Regions from separate parts of the Neobacillus sp. NPDC058068 genome, predicted to be linked through region 3. Evidence: riboswitches for the same ligand, from Rfam matches in the RefSeq annotation. Region 3 holds a riboswitch; each other region holds the start of a gene.
The links. Region 3 has a riboswitch for S-adenosylmethionine ahead of ACFVSW_RS15730 (homoserine dehydrogenase). Riboswitches for the same ligand answer to the same signal wherever they lie in the genome.
Positions count from the first base shown of each region.

Region 1: it holds a riboswitch for S-adenosylmethionine, as region 3 does, so the genes downstream of both, ACFVSW_RS06520 (methionine biosynthesis PLP-dependent protein) here and ACFVSW_RS15730 (homoserine dehydrogenase) in region 3, are expected to answer to the same signal.
Region 2: it holds a riboswitch for S-adenosylmethionine, as region 3 does, so the genes downstream of both, ACFVSW_RS27265 (sugar ABC transporter substrate-binding protein) here and ACFVSW_RS15730 (homoserine dehydrogenase) in region 3, are expected to answer to the same signal.
Region 4: it holds a riboswitch for S-adenosylmethionine, as region 3 does, so the genes downstream of both, ACFVSW_RS13045 (YezD family protein) here and ACFVSW_RS15730 (homoserine dehydrogenase) in region 3, are expected to answer to the same signal.

Region 1 is NZ_JBHVSI010000004.1:149,311-152,452, reverse strand. It holds gene metC (cystathionine beta-lyase) at 1-217, opposite strand, end outside; gene ACFVSW_RS06520 (methionine biosynthesis PLP-dependent protein) at 217-1,329, opposite strand; SAM riboswitch class I at 1,443-1,560, opposite strand; gene ACFVSW_RS06515 (helix-turn-helix domain-containing protein) at 1,610-1,981, opposite strand; gene ACFVSW_RS06510 (polysaccharide biosynthesis protein) at 2,551-3,142, shown strand, end outside.
Region 2 is NZ_JBHVSI010000040.1:8,062-11,203, reverse strand. It holds gene ACFVSW_RS27270 (MFS transporter) at 1-651, opposite strand, end outside; SAM riboswitch class I at 914-1,022, shown strand; gene ACFVSW_RS27265 (sugar ABC transporter substrate-binding protein) at 1,150-2,265, shown strand; gene ACFVSW_RS27260 (sugar ABC transporter ATP-binding protein) at 2,350-3,142, shown strand, end outside.
Region 3 is NZ_JBHVSI010000012.1:182,270-185,411, forward strand. It holds gene ACFVSW_RS15725 (galactosyltransferase-related protein) at 1-1,133, shown strand, start outside; SAM riboswitch class I at 1,250-1,361, shown strand; gene ACFVSW_RS15730 (homoserine dehydrogenase) at 1,433-2,665, shown strand.
Region 4 is NZ_JBHVSI010000010.1:45,122-48,263, forward strand. It holds gene ACFVSW_RS13035 (sulfate permease) at 1-375, opposite strand, end outside; gene ACFVSW_RS13040 (phosphoadenylyl-sulfate reductase) at 390-1,106, opposite strand; gene ACFVSW_RS13045 (YezD family protein) at 1,266-1,421, opposite strand; SAM riboswitch class I at 1,493-1,594, opposite strand; gene ACFVSW_RS13050 (hypothetical protein) at 1,860-2,123, opposite strand; gene ACFVSW_RS13055 (SRPBCC family protein) at 2,326-2,793, opposite strand; gene ACFVSW_RS13060 (MBL fold metallo-hydrolase) at 3,105-3,142, shown strand, end outside.

The DNA.
Region 1 (3,142 bases), on a different contig from region 3:
CTTTTAGTCCGCCCTCGAGTTCCGCAATCACATCCTCAAGCGCCTCTCTTGTCGGATTTAAACTGCGGCCATAATCGTACTTGCCAAACTGATCGAAATCAGATTGGTGGAAAGTAGAGGCATGTTGGATTGGTACACTTACAGCCCCTGTAGCTGGATCGACTTTGTGCTGATTATGAAGGAGTTTTGTTTGAAAGCTATATTCGACGCGAGCCATTAGGCAATCACTCCTTCTGTAATTTTAGCTAAAGCTTGCTCTAGATCTTGAATTAAATCACCGGCATCTTCAATTCCAACAGAAAAACGTAATAAACAATTGTCGACACCTTGCTGCAGGCGAATTTCTTCTGGAATATCCGCATGGGTTTGTGTCGCTGGATAGGTAATTAAACTCTCCGTGCCGCCAAGGCTTTCAGCAAAAGTAATTAGAGCTATATTTTGAAGGAATGGATTTACCCATGCTTCTTCTTGCAATCGGAAGGACACCATTCCGCCTTTACCAGGGTAGAGAACATCTGCAATACTTTCATGTTTGGAAAGGTATTCGACAATCGCCTTTGCATTTTTCTCATGGCGTTCCATCCGCAGCGCCAACGTTTTCATTCCGCGCATTAACACCCAAGCATCAAACGGACTTAACACACCGCCGGCACCGTTATGATGAAGGGCTAATCCTTCACAAATGTCTTTTCCCTTGGCAACGATAAGTCCTGCCAGCACATCATTATGGCCTCCTAAATACTTAGTCGCGCTATGGATGACAATATCGGCTCCTAGCAGGATTGGCTGCTGCAATAATGGAGTATAAAATGTGTTGTCAACAATCAGTAACGCACCGTGTCTCTTAGCAATTTCTGAGATCGCGGCAATATCTGCTTGCTGCATCAGGGGATTTGTGGGAGTCTCCAGAAAGATGGCTTTTGTTGAAGGAGTAATCCTGCGTTCGACCTCTTCCGGACAACACGTATTTACATATTGCGTTTTTAAGCCCCACTTCTTAAATCCTTGTTCTAACAAGCGATAGGTACCCCCATATAAATCTTCGCTCACTAACCATTCATCACCAGATTGGAACAATGAAAGCACTGTGAAAATGGCCGCCATACCAGAGCTGCAGGCAAATCCTTGGTCACCGTGTTCTAAATCAGCAATTGCCTTTTCAAGAATTTGTCTTGTGGGGTTTCCAGTACGAATATAGTCAAAGCCGGTTGATTGCCCAATTCCTGCGTGTCGGTAAGCCGTTGAAAAATAAATCGGCGGATTCACCGTTCCAGTCACTGTCTCACTGCGATTTCCAATTTGCGCCAGTTTCGTTTCGATTTTGTACATGCTGCACACTCCTTTAATGATGGGAATGGCCAACTGCGAGAGCTTCCGCTTTTCCAATAAAAAAAGCCTTCTATAAGAAGAAGACTTTTGTAAATACGACCAAATTGTCATTCTTCTTATCTCGCAAATTAGCAAACTAATTTGCAGGACTTAGCACCTTTTCAATGGTTGAAACCATTGATGGTTGCTGAGGCGTCGCAGGGCCATTCCCTCAACCTCTCTTGATAAGAAATCAATTATTTAGATTATTTATAAAACTTACTACATGGAAGGCGGTATGTCAATCGGTTTTAATCAACTTATTATTTTTTTCCCAGTTTTTAAATTTAATAAAATTTATATATTCGATAAAATCCTCTTTATTCATACCATCTATAATAGCCTTTTCGATTATTCGCTTCCACTCTTTGTCCAGAAGCTCTTTCCCATTTGCATTCAACTCGGTATCTAATTGATCGATTCCAGTCAATAAATATTCAATTGAAACATGTAACGGTTTGGCAATCTTCATTAGAAAATGAATAGATGGATTTTTATTAAGGCTCCGCTCGATATTGCTCAAATAGGATTTAGAGACATTGGCAAGGTCAGCAAGCTCCGTAAGGGTATAACCGTTTTGCTCTCGTACTTCTTTAATTCGTGTTCCAATCATAGGCTTCTCCTTTTAAACAAATTTTAATGTGTATGTATAAAAGATTGCGTAGCTATCGGCTGCGAATTGTTGACGTAAATATTATGAAACTATGTCATATTACTGATATTATAAACCAGAATTCGTTCTTTTTAAAGAATTGATTTGTTGACTTAAGATAAATTTTAATAAACAGATATATTTTCCTAGTGCGTAAATATTATATAGAGGAATGATTAATCCTATTACTCCGCTGAACCTCAAGGGTTACACAGACTTTTTATAAACTAAATGGAATTATTATTAATGAAATGTAATACAAATAATAAATTGACTTGTTCTTTATAAAGAATTAAAATTAGGGTGTACAAATTTTCTTTTGGTGATGCCTTCTTACCGCTATCAATGAAGGCACTCGGTCATACTGTGGGTTATTAACCTTAGACGCTAGTCGTCAAGAGTGTGATGTGAGGAGGGGTTAGATGCCCCAAATCAAATGATTAAAGGTTTTGATGATAATGGCTATGAAAGCCGCTATAATCAAAACTTTTAATCTTTTAAAATGAATAGAAATTAAAAGGGGGGAGAAAATGACCTATCGGCAAAGGATGTCTATATTCTTTTTAGTAGATTCATGTATTGTCATAACAGCCATTTTTGTCAGCAGGTTCTTGGTCGATGCTGCTGTTTATGTCATTCATGTTCCAATGATGGTCATCACATTATCCATCTTGATTAGCCACCATATTTTTTCATTGGTTTTTAAGCTGTATAAAAAGGCATGGGAATATGCAAGTGTTGGAGAGTTATTAATTATCTTTAAAATTGTGACATCTTCAATACTTTTGACAGCACTACTGGCGCAGCTGATCCTCTATGATATTCCGATTAGGCTGCTGGGTGTAACGTGGTCAGTTAATATCTTGCTAATTGGCGGTTCTAGGTTTTGCTGGAGAGTGTACCGCGATACCTTTATGAACAAAATTCAAAATAAAAAACGAACACTCATTGTTGGGGCCGGCTCGGCAGGTGCGATGGTGGCAAGGCAGCTGTTAAAAAGTCAAGAGACCCATCTTCTTCCGGTAGGATTTATTGATGATGACTTGAATAAACAAAAATTAGATATATTAGGAATCCCGGTCCTCGGCGGGGTAAGCTCTATAGAAGAGAAAGTTCAAACCT
Region 2 (3,142 bases), on a different contig from region 3:
TGCAATCTGGACAAGAGCAGAGATTAGCAGCACGGTTAATAACACGGGATTGCGAGTAATATGCTTCAATACTTCCTTGCTTGAATAATGGGTTTTGGCACCCTTTTTGGCTTCAAGCAGGAATTCTTTTGTGGCAATGACAAGTAGCGCAGAAATGAATATGGAAATGGAGGTCCATTTAAAGGTGGTAGAATAGCCAAGGGAATCTGCCAATATTCCGCCTAACATTGGCCCTAACAACGAACCTGTGATGCTGCCGGTTTGCAATGTACCAAGGACCCGTCCAGCAATCTGTTTCGGTGTTTGTGTGGAAATGAAAGCTTGTGACATCGGGATAAATCCCGAAAAGAATCCCATGAAAAATCGCAGCATAAAAAGCTGCCAAACGGAATGGACATATCCTATAAGAAAAATCGAGAATGCCATTCCTAATCCGGAAAAAATAAGAATTTTTTTCCTCCCATAGCGGTCGCCAATTCTCCCCCAAATCGGTGAAAAAAGGAAGGCGGAAACAAATGTAATCGCAAACGTTAACCCTGACCAATGCTGGACATATTTTTCGGAAAAATCCCCAAACGACTCAATGTACAACGAAATAAACGGCATAACCATCGTCATACTTCCGGCTACAAAGAAGTTGGCAAACCACATGATCAGTAAATTACGTTTGGCACTTTCCTGCTGGTTCACGCTATTAAACACTTCTTTCTAAAGTTATTTCGGTTCCCTAAATATTATCATACCGAAGTTTCTGATGATTATAAAGGGATAGGTCTTACTTTGAAACTTTGCTTTATTTTCCCCTACATGCAAGTGTTTTGAATATTTTTTAAGTAGAAATATTCAAAACACTATTGACAACTTATTAATAGGAGTTTAAATTAAGTTTAATACTTTAAATGAATAATACGTTCTCTTATCAAGAGTGGCAGAGGGACTGGCCCGATGACGCCCAGCAACCGTTCCGACAAGGAATTGGTGCTAAATCCTGCAAAACAATTTTTTGTTTTGAAAGATAAGAGAGGAGTAATCCTTCTATTTGTGATGAAACCTCTCTTTTCTGGAGAGGTTTTTTATTTTACCTAAAAACAAACTTTTCCAATAGGAGTAACGGTGTATTGGTAAGAACAAAAAGGAGGAGCTTTAAAAATGAAAAGGAATTTATTAAAAAGTACGTTCGTATCAGCATTGGCGGCAACGCTATTACTAACTGGCTGTGCTTCTGGCGGGGAAACAAAACAGGCAAGCGGCAATAAAAAGGTTTCACTTGAAGGGGTACCGGAGGCATTTTCCAAAGGGGATCAGTTGAAAATCAAGGTCATTCGTAAAATTGGCGGTGACGACCATACAGCCCAATTCTTAGCCGGGGCAAAAGAAGAAGGAGAAGCATTAGGGATAAAAGTAGACGTGTTTACCGCAAATGGGGACACAGCGAAATTCCACGATGCCATCAATCAGGCATTAGATCAGAATTATGATGGATTTATCATTTCACACGGTGACGACGATGCCACAGTAAACGATGTAAAGAAAATCGTAGAAAAAGGAAAACATGTTGTTGCATTTGACTCGAATCCAAACCTGGCGAATGTTGAAGGTGTGACGCTTACGTCTCAGGATGATGAAGCATTAGCGACCTTAGCACTTGACCAGCTCGTAAAGGATACGAAGGGTAAAGCCAATATTGCTTATCTTTGGGTAGACGGCTTCCCGCCAATGGTCCGTCGGAACAAAGTTTATCAGGATGTGCTTGCGAAAAACCCCGGGCTTAAAGAAGTGGAACGCTTTGGCGTAGCAGCAGCGGATACAAGTGTGCAAACGCAAAATGCCGTTGCGGCGATGTTGAACAAATACCCTAAGGGCAAGCTTGACGCTATCTTTGCTACGTGGGATGCTTTTGCGATTGGTGCAGCACGTGCGCTTAAAGAAGCAGGCCGTGAAGAAGTGAAAATCTTTGGAATTGATGTTTCCAATGCAGACCTGCAGGATATCCAAAGAAAAGGCAGTGCCTGGAAGTATACAGCGGCTGTCGATCCTAAATTAATCGGCGCTGTCGATTTGAGAATACTTGCGAAAAAACTGGCTGGCGAAGAAACACCAAAAACCTATGACTTAGAAGCATCACTTGTTTCTCAAAAAAACCTGCAGGACTCCAAGGATCCAGTGAACATGGTTAATCTTTCAAAAATCATCCCAGGCTGGGGTGAGTCTACGGCATTTGAAGAAGAGTGGATGAAAACGTTAAAGAAGCATTATAAAAAATAATTCCAGCTGGCACTCTCTTATTCAATCGATTAAGAGAGTGTCGTTTTGATAGGGGGTGGCATTTTGACGAGTTCAACATTGGCAATGAAAAACATCTCAATTGAATTTCCAGGCGTAAAGGCGTTAAACCAGGTTAATTTTTCGATGGAAACGGGGAAAATTCAGGCATTGATTGGGGCGAATGGTGCAGGGAAATCAACGTTAATGAAGGTTCTCTCCGGAGCCTATGACCACTATACCGGCGAGATATCGATGGATGGGCAAAACCTGAAGATTCGTTCCCCGAAAAATGCCCAGGATGCTGGTATTCAAATTGTTTACCAGGAGGTTGATACGGCCCTTATTCCGTATTTAACCGTGGCTGAAAATATTATGCTGCTGGACACTGTTCATAACATGGGAAAACGACAATGGATGAAATGGAATAAGCTTCATCAAAAAGCGGCGCAAATCTTGTCCGGTATGAATATTAGACTTTCAACGAAGACGCTGGTGAGCGAGTTGTCACTTGCTGAAAAACAAATGATTTTAATCGCTAGAGCAGTTTCCAATAAGTGCAAGTTTCTTATTTTAGATGAGCCGACTGCACCATTGAGCCATACCGAAACGAGCGAACTTTTTCGGATTACTCGGGAACTAGTTAAACAAGATGTAGGGATTATTTTTATCTCACACCGCCTGCCGGAAATATTTGAAATCTGCGATGAAGTGACGGTTATGCGAAATGGTGAATTTGTTGTGAAAGAGCAGGTTGCCGCCACAACTTCCAATAAAGTGGTTGAGCATATGCTTGGTCAAAAGCTGGAGGAGCAGTTTCCCGAAAGGAATACGACCATTGGAAACAGCGTCCTAGAAGTGAAAGGACTTTCTGATAGAG
Region 3 (3,142 bases):
ATTGTCCTAATAGCACGATGGTTTTGTACAATGGTGGAGATGACCCAGCCCTCTGTGATAATTTAGGGATCCCTGTATGTCCCTCCAGCCGAAAGTTGGAGCGGGGATTCACGACCATTTATTTTCTTGAAACCATGGAATGGCTCGAAGAGACGGGGATGGATTATGAATATTTAATCAATATTGATTCTGATGCCTTGTTTATCAGAAAAGGATATGAAGAATTCATTGAGAAACAAATGAGAGATACCGACTATATGGCGGTAAAACTGCGGATTCCTGAAGAAGATTGGTATATTGGAAATGAATTAAAGAAGGATTTAAATAGATGGAAGAATCTATTTAATGTAAATCCATTCTACGGAATTTTCAATGTTGGTCAAGTTTTCAACAAATCGCTTGTTAAAGCCTTACTTCAACCCGAAAGAAAGGATAAGCTAAAAAGTGCACTGCTAAAAACGGTATCTTTCGGAACAGATGAAATCTTTTTTGTTAACATGGCAAAGGAATTGGGATTCCGTATCAAAAGTTATCCAAACAAAACAGACGAAATGGTGATTCGCTACCGTCCATACCTTACATTAGATGAAATAGTTTATAGCCTTAATGATATTAGTGAAAGTTGGTTGTTCCATCCAATTGACCGTGATATCAAAGATTTGGCTAGAAATTTGATTAAGCATCATGGATCAGAATATGAAACTAAAAGATATCGAAGTAAAAGCTTTCCATGGTATGAAAGTAATCCGGAAGCGTTTATGCCTTCAATACCTATTACTAGTAGTTTTGGAAATAAGGAGCTAATCGTGAGATCTGGTAATTTCCTGTGCCACTACTGGGAAGATTCACGAACAAGAAAATGGTACAAGAGTGAAACCTTTGCTAAAGGTGTAATTGGTACCCCCGTATGGATTGAAACTGATTCAGGAAGGTTTGAGGTTGTATGTAGATTAGCCTCAGGGGGGATTGGGTTATGGTGGAGGGACAATAATCAAAAAGGATATCCATGGTATGGACCCTCACTAATTATTAGTCAGGATGTCGAACCGATTATGATTACCAAACTTGAGGATGGATCAATCTTATTAATTTGTAAATATGGTGATAGATTTGGTTATTGGACAAGTCATTAAAAAAGAAAGTCTTAATTTCAAAAAATTTTTAGATGTGGATTCCGAATTTATTGACACTTCAAATTGTTTCGACTAAAATGAATTCTAATAATAAAATGGTGACGCATAAATATATACTCTTATCCAGAGCGGCGGAGGGACTAGGCCCGATGAAGCCCGGCAACCTTCAAGGTATTCCTTGAAAAGGTGCTAATTCCTGCAGGTTATTTTTAACCTGACAGATAAGAGGAGGAAATGAACCCTCTTCTTATGGAAGAGGGTTTTTTGCTTATCATTAAATCTAAAGGGGTGGATTAACCATGAGTGCAATAAAAGTAGCAATTCTTGGTTTTGGAACTGTTGGTGAAGGGGTTTATCGGACCATACAATCCCATTCGGAAGAGTTAACAGCTGTTTTAGGAAAAAAGGTGGAGGTAGCTGCTGTCCTCATTAAAAACAAGCAAAAGGAAAGGGAAATAAATGAAGATGTACTTGTTACGACGGATTATGAAGAAATCCTAGAGCTGCCCCAGCTTGATATTGTGGTCGAAGCCATTGTCGACAAAGAACCAACGTTTACATTTTTGAAAAAAGCAATCGAGCGCGGCTGTCACATTATTACAGCCAATAAAGAAATGTTTGCCCACCACGGGAAAGAGCTGTTCGCGCTCGCAGAAGAGCATCATGTTTCTATTGGTTTTGAAGCAACGGTGGCTGGGGGAATTCCGGTTATTCAAACGCTAAGGCAGTTATTAAAAATAAATCGTGTCCAGCAAGTCCAAGGAATTCTTAACGGGACATCAAATTTCATTTTGACGGAAATGCGCGTGAAAAAGCAGTCATTTGCTGAAAGCTTACTCTCGGCACAAGTGAATGGCTATGCGGAAGCGGATCCAACTAATGACGTTGAAGGCTATGATGCTTTTTATAAAACGATGATCCTGAGCCGTATCGCTTTTGGGGAAGAACCGATTTGGCTGGATGTCGAGCGGGAGGGGATTACTTCAATAACTAGTAAATTAATTGAAGCCGCTGAAAAATTAGGCCTTCGATTCAAACATATTGCAAGTCTTACTAGGGCAGGGGGTCAAATAAAGTCATCGGTTAAACCTGTTCTGGTTGGAAATGAACACCCATTCTATCATGTGGAGGGAGTAGAGAATGCTGTAAATGTTTTCTCGGATATAGTCGGAAGAATCACCCTCCAGGGGCCAGGTGCCGGTATGTATCCCACTGCAAGTGCGGTAATTGAAGATTTGGTGTATGTCTGTCAAAGTAAGCCTGCCAAAAGTAGTGTGACTCCTCCTCCCACAGCCATTTCGGAACCGGAAAATCCGCAGGGAAAAGAAACTTGGCTTGTATATGGACTTGCCAAGAAACAACTAAACACGTCGATTTTGTGGATTGAACAGGTTTCTGATGGGACGTATATCATCCAGGCGACTAAGAAAGATGTTGAACAGCTGGTCCGTAAACAAAATGTACTAGGCTATTATCCTATATTGGGAGAATATAACGTGGAAAAGAAAGATGAAGTATTAACAGCACTTTAATTCAAATGGGTTGTTGAACGTGAAGGACGAATCTAATCAATATTTAAAGAGGTGCGCAGGGCAAGAAAAGCCATATGCCGCCTCTTTTTTACAAAGATAAGAAAGTATAAATTTTTGACTTTGAGAATTGTCCAGCTCCAGCGCCCTAGCGGCTAATGTCCTTCGCTCTCCGCCCTACGATAAGTCAACATCGAATCGCCTCCGGCTTTTCGTGTTTCCTTTATCTCAGTTGGAGCGCTCCAGGCCATACGCCGCTGACCAGGGCGCTTACGCTTTTCTTATACTTGGTAAGTTCACATTCTATTCAAATTTCTAACATTAATATGTTAATAAACTGTGAAAGTCGTTGTCAATTTACTTCAAGGGGAGTATATTAAGAGTGTAGAGAAGATAGTGAAACAATTCACAAACTTCACTGCAAGATACAGCTAGCTGAACAGCCCCTTCATCGAAAAGGGGAATAGAAATTTTATTTTA
Region 4 (3,142 bases), on a different contig from region 3:
GACAAGCTTACCGACAAACACAGATTGGTAAACAATCCCGGCACCAACGACAGATCCAACTGCCACTTCACTGGTAGAAAGTGGAATACCAAAAATATTGGCCAAAAACAATGATAATGCCGCTGATGCTAATACGATTAAGGCTACAGGCACGGTAAATGTACTAGATGGGACAATCCCGCTGCCAATCGTTTTGACTACTTCACCGCCGCCAAGCCAAGCACCAAGGAACACGGCGATACTGCACAGCAGTAAGGCCAGCCGTTTTTTCACGACACCGGCTCCATAGGCGATTCCCATCGAAGCCGCCGCACCACTGGCACCAATATTTATTGCAAAAAATAACCCAATTGTTATCGCAATAATTGTAAGCAAAGCTTTAGCCCTCCCTATTTGCTGTGTAAGCCACACTCCGTTTTGCCGCTTCCAACCCAGCGTCCCGCACGTGAGTCCCCATCAGCTGCAGCCCGTTGGGTACAAGGAAAACAGCCAATGCTTGGATATTGATGGTCATGCAGGGTGTTGTACGGGAGCTCGTGTCCCCTGATGTAGCTCCAAACCTCATCCCATGTCCAGTGAATCAAAGGACAGATTTTGATGTTCCTGAATTTTTCATCTTTATTAAGAAATTCAGTGCTCGCTCTTGACGGTGACTGTTCCCTGCGAAGCCCCGAGATCCACGCTTGTTTTCCCGTTAATGCTTCCCTTAACGGAATAACCTTGCGAATCATGCAGCACTGGTTAGGGTCACCCTTCCATAACGCCGAACCATATTGTTCCGCTTGTTCATCGAGACTTAACTTCGGTTGTTTTCGCTCTATCCTTAACGACGGGAATCGAGCTTCAATCTTGTCTATGACCTCATATGTTTCTGGGAAATGCAGTCCCGTATCTAAAAAAACAATCCGGGCATCCGCTTTAATTTGCTGGATGAGGTCAATCAAAACAATCGCTTCAGCCCCGAAACTGGACGCATACACAATTTCCTCGGATTGGTAAGCCCGGTAAGCCCACTCCAGCACAGAAAGGGCCCCCTTGGTTTTATCCTCAATTGGGAAAGTATCAGATATTTGCTGCCAGTTTTGATACGTTATTACTTCAGTCATGACTTAATGCCTCCTTTATCACTAAAACTAAATTGAGTTTCATCTATCGAAAAACGAATCAGTTATTCCTGTCTGAAAAATATTCGCTCCGTCCGAAATTCCACAAAAAAAGGCAGTCTTCCACTTTGATAAAGTGAAGACCGCCTCTAGTTTGTCTAGTCAGCGATGCTTATTCGGTTTAAGACGAACCTTTTCATTTTTCTCTATTTGGACAATTTTTCCATCCTGAACAACTAAGGTGATCGAGCCATATTTTAAGGTCTCCATCATTTTCTCAATATGTGCGATCAGTTCTTCCTTTTCATCTGCCTTCAGTTTGATCCGTCTCCTTTCAAAAAAAAACGTCTTCCCCATCAAGGAAAGGCGTTAGAACTACCACAGTTAACACCTTATCTCCCAAAATGAAGGTCATTTTGCTGGAATTGGCACCTTGCTTTGCAGGTTGCCGGGCTTCATTGGACCAGTTCCTCAGCCACTCTAGATAAGAATTGAATGATTAATGAAATTAATCCTACCATGCCAATGGGTTTAATGTAAATAGGAAAACTAAATATTTTAAAAATTCTTTTTAATGGACTCAGTCTCCCGGTCAATTAACCTGTTAATTTGTTGGGGGACTGGCTCTGTTTATCAAATTCATAAAAACGGGCTACTTGGTTTATGGAATTCAAAAAACCCCGTATCTTATAAAAGTAGAATCGGGGAATATAATATATGGAAATAGGTATATTTGTGGATTATTTTTGGAGAGACTTAGTTGTTTTTTAACTTGTAAATTTCCCTGGAGTGTTCAGAAATTTTTCGATCATAAAATTCAAGGTCAAATTTTGTCGCCATAGAACTTTTGATTTCTTTGACATCTTCTACGACAGTGTCCACCTTCGTTTCAAGGGCATCTATTCTTTGGTTTGTTTCAGAAATCTTAACATTCGTGGCAGCTACGGTATTAATTACTTGATTTACTTTTTGGTCCAGACTATCAAGCTTGTCCAATATCAACTTGAGTGTTTTTTCCATCTATTTTCACCTCCTTCGTTTATTGCTTATAGTATAGCAGATTTATGTAGATATTTGTCGATGGATTTCAAATTATTTGGATAAAAATGGGAGTGCGTGATACATTCTTCAAGAAGGACGGGACTAACAAATTAGAAATCTATTTTCCTTAACTATAAAACTGGTACCTCTCCCCCACTCCACTGCAGAGAAGAGGCACCGTTTATCTGCTGCCCCTTTTCAATTGATAAAGCCGCCTCTTTATTTCCTTTTCCATCTTTAGAAAAAAACTTTCTAAACTCTTTTTCGCCCCTGCCGCTAAAATGCGCTCTCCTGCCAAAGAAAGTGCACCCATTACCTGAGCATCAGCACTAAAGGTTAATTTGGTCGTACCCTGGGATTCTTCCATCAAGATATCAATTGTAGTATCAATCTCGCCAAGATTCCCTTTCCCTTTCACGATCAAGCGATAGTAAGAAGGTGATTTTTCTATATTCCGCCAGATTTCAAATATAAAAACATCTTCAATCGGGCCGATGTTAATCTCGAGCTCGGCTTGGTAAAATCCTTTTGCCTTTTCTATGAATGATTTACAACCCGGCAGCGAGTTCCGAAGGATGTTTTCATCCTTTAATTCCCTCCATACAATGCCCTTTGGTAATCCGAAGGTATATCCGTATTCGATTTTCAAGTGTTTCCCCCCAATTAACAACTCTGAATTACCCCATTCTCCATTCGTTTATTTTTATTCAAATCGGGGGAAAGTTGTTAAAAAATGGAGTTCTGCACGCCCGCTTAATAACGTCTGGCGCTATTATCATTTGTATAGTTATCCATTCATGAAAAACCATCCTTAACCCAATTAATTTCCAATATTTTTCCATATCGCAGCTGATTTCTCCTCATGAACATTCCTCCTGTTAACAAATTTTTGATGATTGATTGGGTATTTTGCTATACTTTTCCTAATGATAGTTTTCCAAAGAAAATCAAGGTGAGTGGATGACAATGAGATACGCTAATTTAGATAATGTGTCAAA